DNA from 3 places in the Arthrobacter sp. UKPF54-2 genome. Region 1 is predicted to be linked to each of the others. Evidence: predicted binding sites of a transcription regulator. Region 1 holds the regulator's gene; each other region holds the start of a gene.
The links. Region 1 encodes HrcA, which represses chaperone genes, less so after heat shock. Its sites were predicted from a motif close to TTNGCACTCGNNNNNNNCGAGTGCNAA; they were not measured.

Region 2: E7Y32_RS09720 (FmdB family zinc ribbon protein) is a predicted target of HrcA. The motif match lies at 886-912, and genes of this name have one in related genera.
Region 3: E7Y32_RS07790 (Hsp20/alpha crystallin family protein) is a predicted target of HrcA. The motif match lies at 1,019-1,045, and genes of this name have one in related genera.

Annotation. Positions count from the first base shown of each region.
Region 1 is NZ_CP040174.1:2,869,764-2,872,016, forward strand. Features, by position in the region: gene E7Y32_RS13225 (DUF3097 domain-containing protein) at 1-567, opposite strand, end outside; gene hrcA (heat-inducible transcriptional repressor HrcA) at 812-1,825, shown strand; gene dnaJ (molecular chaperone DnaJ) at 1,906-2,253, shown strand, end outside.
Region 2 is NZ_CP040174.1:2,114,779-2,117,031, reverse strand. Features, by position in the region: gene galU (UTP--glucose-1-phosphate uridylyltransferase GalU) at 1-123, opposite strand, end outside; gene E7Y32_RS09725 (5-formyltetrahydrofolate cyclo-ligase) at 234-863, shown strand; gene E7Y32_RS09720 (FmdB family zinc ribbon protein) at 973-1,221, shown strand; gene E7Y32_RS09715 (RcpC/CpaB family pilus assembly protein) at 1,376-2,131, shown strand; gene E7Y32_RS09710 (DUF4011 domain-containing protein) at 2,195-2,253, opposite strand, start outside.
Region 3 is NZ_CP040174.1:1,708,449-1,710,701, forward strand. Features, by position in the region: gene E7Y32_RS07780 (phosphatase PAP2 family protein) at 1-666, shown strand, start outside; gene E7Y32_RS07785 (MerR family transcriptional regulator) at 697-984, opposite strand; gene E7Y32_RS07790 (Hsp20/alpha crystallin family protein) at 1,131-1,556, shown strand; gene E7Y32_RS07795 (DnaJ domain-containing protein) at 1,676-2,044, shown strand; gene E7Y32_RS07800 (hypothetical protein) at 2,109-2,253, shown strand, end outside.

The DNA of each region.
Region 1 (2,253 bases):
GGACGCCATCACGGCGTCGGCGATCCGGGACTCCTTCGAATCCGGAACGAGGTGGTCCACCAGCACACCGAGACGCCGTGCCGGGCCGGGCCCGAACTCCTTCACGGCGGCAGCGAGGTCGTCGATGCCGTGCAGCGGCTCGACGACGATGCCCTCGACCCGCAGGTCATCGCCCCAGACCTTCTCGACGAGCTCGGCGTCGTGCTTGCCTTCCACCCAGATCCGGCTGGCCTTGGCCACCTGGGCGCGCTGTCCGGCCACCCGCACCGAGCCGGAGGCCGTGCGCGCCCCGGCCCCCGCAGCGGGGGCCCGGGGGGCGGGCGGCATGAGCCGGATGGGCTGGCCTTCCAGCAGGAAGCCGAAGCCCAGCCGGAAGGAACGGGACTTGCCGCGCCGGTCTTCGAGGGCCACGACGTGCATGCCGCCGGACTTCTCCACCCGGGTCACGGCGCCCACCCAGCCGGACTGTACGTCCTCCAGCACCATGCCGCGCTCCACCGGGATTTCAGGGAGCTGGGCCTTGGCGGGGGCGGACAGGTCCTGCGGTCCCCAGTTCTGGTACGTCATCTGCTACACACTGCTTTGCGCTCGGAAATTTCGGGGGAGGGAACGGCCCCTCGGCCTGCGGTGTGCCCGGAAACACCTCTTCCGGCGGTCACGCCCGCAGCGAATCCAATGCTAACAACGGCCCGAGTCATATTAGACTGGTTAGCACTTAGGCATGTCGAGTGCTAACCACGGGTTCCCGGGCGCGTCCCGTCACGCCCGGCGGCACCCGGCTCAGTGAAAACAGGTCGATTGGAGGTGGGGCGTGAGCGAGCCACGCAAACTTGAAGTGCTGCGCGCCATCGTGGAGGACTACGTCCATTCCCGTGAACCGGTCGGATCCAAGGCGCTGGTGGAGCGGCACCACCTGGGCGTCTCCAGCGCCACGATCCGCAACGACATGGCAGCCCTGGAGGACGAGGGCCTGATCACGGCGCCGCACACCAGCGCCGGGCGGATCCCCACCGACAAGGGCTACCGCCTGTTCGTGGACCAGATTTCGGCCGTGAAGCCGCTGTCCCCGGCGGAACGCCGAGCCATCCAGGCGCTGCTGGAGGGCTCCGACGACCTCGACGACGTCCTCGACCGGACCGTGCGGCTGCTCTCGCAGCTGACGAACCAGGTCGCCGTCGTGCAGTATCCGCTGCTGAGCAGGGCCCGGGTCCGGCACATCGAATTTGTGCTGCTGGCACCGCGCAAGGTGCTGACCGTGCTGATCGCGGACACCGGCAAGGTCGAACAGCGGGTGATCGACGTCGGCCAGGACCTCGGCGACGAGACCCTCGCGGAACTGCGCACCCTGTTCCTGGCCAAACTGTCGGGCACCCCGTTGAACCTGCTGCCACAATCGCTGCAGGCAGTCGCGGACAGCTGCCCGCCGGCGCGGCGCGGCGCGGCGCAGGCCCTCGCCCGCGGGCTTGAGTCGCTGGCGGCGAGCAGCCGCGAGGAACGGATGGTCATGGCCGGCACGGCCAACTTGGCACGGTCCAACGTGGACTTCCCGCTCAGCATCGGGCCTGTGCTCGAGGCCCTCGAGGAGCAGGTGGTGATGCTGCGCCTGCTCAGCGACATGGCGCAGGACCCCCGTGGCGTCACCGTCAGTATCGGGCGGGAGAACCCCTACGACGGCCTCTCCGAGGCCTCCGTGGTGGCCACCGGCTACGGCCCGGACGCCACCGCCAAGGTCGGGGTGCTCGGACCCACGCGGATGGACTATCCCACCACCATGGCCGCCGTCCGTGCGGTGGCCCGTTACCTTTCACGGATCCTCGGGCCCTGACGGCCCGGCTCCGGCACCAGACGTCTTGCCCGTAACAGGCAGTGCCCCACCGGCAATACAACCAGGAAGAGATACACACTTTGAGCAGCCACTACGACGTTCTTGGAGTCTCCCGCGAAGCGACGGGGGAAGAAATCAAGAAGGCCTACCGCAAACTCGCGCGGACCCTGCACCCCGACGTGAACCCCGGTAACGACGCCTCGGACCGGTTCAAGGCGGTTACGCACGCCTACGAGGTGCTCTCCGATCCGCAGAAACGCCGGGTCTACGACACCACGGGCAACGAGAACGGCACCGACAACGGCTTCGGCGGCGGCTACGCCGGGCAGGGCTTCGCCTTCCAGGACATCTTCGAGACCTTCTTCGGCGGCGCCGGCGGCCAGGGCGGCCCCGCGTCCAGGGTCCGGCGCGGGCAGGACGCCCTGATC
Region 2 (2,253 bases), 750 kb from region 1:
GGCCGGCTTGTCCACGACGGGCAGCATCTCCTTGGGCATCGCCTTGGTGGCGGGAAGGAAACGGGTGCCGAGGCCCGCTGCGGGGATGACGGCCTTACGGACGGAGGCGTTGGGTGTAATCACTCGACTAATCTAGCGGAGGGGGCAAACATCAGGTAATTCTCCCCCGCCGGCAGGGCTGCCGTGGCCGCCCTGCACGACGGCGCCGCCCGGCCGAAAGGACAAGCCCGCACATGAGCAGCAAGGACGAGATCCGCTCCCATCACCGGCGCGGCCGGGCCGCCCTCTCGCAGCCGGAGCTGGACGCCGCCGGCGCAGCCCTCGCCCGGCACGGCCTGGCGTGGGCATCGGCTCTGGCCGACGGCGGGCGGCGCACCTTCGCGGCCTACCTCGGCGTCGGCTCCGAGCCTCCCACCCTCCCCCTGCTGGCCGCGCTGCACAACGCCGGCCACCAGGTGCTGCTCCCGGTCTGCGAGCCCGGCCTGGCCTTGAGCTGGGTGTACTGGACCCCCGCGTCGGAGTTTGTCCGCAGCCGCTTCGCCCCCATCCAGGAGCCCGTCGGCGACCGGCTCGACACCTCCGTGATGCTGGGGGTGGCCGGCCTCTTCCTGCCCGCCACGGCCCTGGACCGCACCGGCAACAGGATCGGCCAGGGCGGCGGTTACTACGACAAGTTCCTGGCCGCTCTCGAGGAACTGCCGTGGGGCGTGCCGGTGTCCCCGACCGGACCGCTGCCGACGGTGGCCCTGGTGTATGACGCCGAGGTGCTGGCCGCCGGCAGCATTCCCGCGGAGTCCTTCGACCGGAAGGTTGCTGCCGCGTTGACGCCGGGGGGTCTCGTCCGGCTCTCCGACCAGCCGTAGCCGCGCCCGCCGGGTGATAGAATTGGCACTCAGGCCCTGCGACTGCTAATGCCAGCGTTTATGGCACAACAGCCCGGGACCTGCTCGTTTGCCCCAGAGGAGGAACCCAGTGCCCACGTATGCATACGCTTGCAAGGACTGCAGCCACGCCTTCGAGATTGTGCAGTCCTTCACGGACAGCTCGCTGACGTCCTGCCCCGAGTGCGAGGGGACCCTGCGCAAGAAGTTCAACAGCGTCGGGGTCGTCTTCAAGGGCTCCGGCTTCTACCGGACCGACTCCCGCGACTCCAAGGGAAGCACCGTGGCCCCGGCGGCAGCTCCTGCCGCTCCCGCTTCGGCTTCCGCCGCAGCCAGCTAAGGACGCCGACGCCGGACCCGGCGCTGTCCCGCCGGGCCGGCGCCCGGCCGGCACCCTATGCAAGCCGGCGCCCGGCCGGCGCTCACGCGTCGCGTTGTCCACATAGCCGCACCTAGCACTGCCCCGGCATCCGGGCCGGTCCTAGCGTGGTGGCATGGCCCGCAGTTACCGTCCGCGCCCGCCGCAGCCACCAGCACCGCCCTGGTTCCCGGGCCGGTCCCGGCCGCCGCGCACGTTCCGGCACGGCGCCTCCCGCAAAGTCCCGCCAAAGCGGCGCGCCAGCCGCTGGCTCCGGCGCAACCGCCGGCTCGTGGTGGCCCTCCTGCTGTGCGTCGCCGCCGGCCTGGCCGTGCAGCAGCTGACGCCGGCACCGGCGGCGACTTCTTCCGCGTGGGCGGCCGCCCGGGATCTCCCGGCAGGCCAAGTGCTGGCGGCCTCCGACCTTGCCGTTGTCCAGGTGCCCCCCGGACTGCTCCCCGGCGGCGCCCTCGATCCCGCCGCGCTGGAGGGCAAACAGCTCGCCGTGGCGCTGCGGAAAGGCCAGCTCCTCGCGGACTCCCTCCTTGTGGGACCCGGGATGCTGGCCGGCAGCCCGCCGGGGGCCGCCGCCGTGCCGCTGCGCATGGCCGACCCCGCCTCCGTCCAGCTGGTAGCCCCCGGCCAGCTCATCAACGTGGTCATGACCGGCGGCGGCGACCTCGAGCAGGCGGCACCGGCGCAGCTGCTCGCCACGGCGGTGCCGGTGCTGTGGACCTCGGCCCGGGGCGGCAGAACCGGCCAGTGGCTCGACACGGCGGAGACCGACGGGCTGATGGTGGTGGCGGCAGATCCGGAGCAGGCCCGAAGACTTGCCGGGGCGTCGACACAGGGCAAGTTGTTTTTTGTCCTGGTCGGTTCCGGTCCCGGCTAGCCGGATGGCCACCCGGGTGCATTCAGCCAAGTGCGGGGCGTGCCGCCGCAGCGTGCCGGGCGGTCAGCCCCAGTGCGGGGGCTTCTGCTCCTGCAGCCAGGCGTCGTGGTCGTAGCTGCCGG
Region 3 (2,253 bases), 1.2 Mb from region 1:
GTCGGACTTATGGTCGCCGGTGCCGTGTTGTTCACCTTCATCCTGGTCAGCGTCCTGCAGCACGGCGGAATCAGCGCGGTGGATGAGCCGGTGCGTTCCTGGCTGGTGACGCTGCGCGGGGAGCCCGCCACAACCATCATGATCATCCTGGCCATCGTTTTCGGACCCATCGGGCTGCCCATCATCATCCTGGTGGTCACCGTGGCCTGGGGCCTGCTGGCCAAACACGCCTGGCGGCCGATGGTACTGGCCGGCGCCATGCTGACCGGGGTCATTCTGGCGCAGCTGATCGGCCGGACGGTGGGACGGCAGCGGCCGCCCGTGGACCTGATGCTTTTCGGGGCCGACTCCACGTTCTCGTTCCCCTCCGGGCATGTCCTGGGCGCGTGCGACTTCCTGCTCGTCACAACGTTCCTGGTCTTCTCCCGCCGCCAGAACCCCAAGGCCGCCGTCGCGGGCTTCGCTGTGGCCGGCGTCGGCATCTTTTTCGCCGCCGTCAGCCGGCTGTACCTGGGCTACCACTGGACCACCGACGCCCTTGCCTCGCTGTCCATCTCGTTCGTGATCCTGGGCGCCGTGATCCTGCTGGACACCTGGCGGACGGCCCGGATCCCGGGGGAGCCCGTCACCGGCGAACTCTCCAAGCCGGAGACCGGCGCCGACTAGGCGGGCAGGGACTGCGGGGCGCGCTGCCGGTCAGCGCGCCCCGCGGCGTTTAAGTTCCGCACGCAGCCGGGCGTTGGCCGTCTCCAGCTCCAGCACCTTGGCCACGCCGGCCAGGTTCAGGCCCTCCTCCAGCAGTTCGCCGATCCGGCGCAGCACCGCCAAATCCGTGTCGCTGTACTGCCTGGTGCCGCCCGCCGTCCGGTCCGGCGTCAGCAGGCCCTTCCGTTCATACAGCCGGATGTTCTGCTGCCCTGTCCCCACCAGCTGTGCCACCACTGAGATCGCATACACGCCGACGTCGGGCCCCCGTTCCGCCATGACCTCGCCTCCTTCATCCCTCGGGAGATTTCCCCTTGCAGTAGTCTCGCACTAGTGCTATAAAAAATCTATATCCACTACCACAGATAATTGCGGGCTGGATACGAACAGGAATTGGACTCTCTTTGATGAAGGAGTGGTAAGTGATGTTGATGCGTACCGACCCGTTCCGCGAACTGGACCGGCTGACGCAGCAGGTGTTTGGAACGACGGCCCGCCCGGCCGCCATGCCGATGGACGCATGGCAGGAGGACGGCGAGTTTGTGGTTGCGTTCGACCTTCCCGGCGTCAACGTTGACTCGGTGGATCTCGACATCGAGCGCAACGTCCTCACGGTGAAGGCCGAGAGGCGCGACCCGACGCAGCCCAACGTCGAACTGCTGGCCTCCGAGCGGCCCCGCGGGGTGTTCAGCCGCCAGCTGATCCTGGGCGACAGCCTCGACCTGGACCACGTCAAGGCCCACTACGCCGACGGCGTCCTGACCCTCCGCATCCCCGTGGCGGAGAAGGCCAAGCCGCGGAAGATCGAAATCACCCACACGCAGGACAAGCTGCAGGAGATCGGGAAGTAACCCCGGCCCCGGCCCCGCGGCCGGGGCATTCGGGGACCAGAGTCCGGGAAGCAGAGCGCGGGGATCAGGCCCGTCCGGGCCGGCCTGATCCCCGCCGGATCGCTGGAGGGGGTGGAACGATGAACCGTGACCCGCGTGGGTTCTACGCCGCCCTGCAGGTGGCGCCGGACGCCACGCCGGCGGAGATCCAGCGCTCTTTCCGTGCGCTCATGCGGCTCCGGCACCCGGATCGGGAGGCAGCCGCCGCCCCAGCCGTTGCCGGCGCCGAGCCCGGCGCCGCGGACCGGGCCGCGGACGAGGTGCGGCTCATCCTGGAGTCGTTCGCCGTCCTGAGGAATCCGGCGTCGCGAGCGGAGTATGACCCCGCCGTACGGTCCCCGGCCGCCGGGCCCGCGGCGGCCGAAGGCCGCAGTATCCCGGTCCGGCACCACCGGGACCGGGAACCGGTGCTGCGGGTGACCCCGGTGCGGTGGGAGCGTCCGGAATGACCGCGGCGCCGGGACTCCCGGCCCGCTTTGCCAGGCAAGGAAGTCCAAGAAAAGGAGTACGGCCATGAGCGCATGGCGGCGTTACGATTCGCACCTGATGCCGGCCTTTCACGAACGCTTCGAGGAGCGGTGGGGCGAGGGAACGGCACCGTTCCTTGACCCGGAGGCCCACGAATTGCCCCTCCCGCGTGCGCAGTGGATCAACGTGG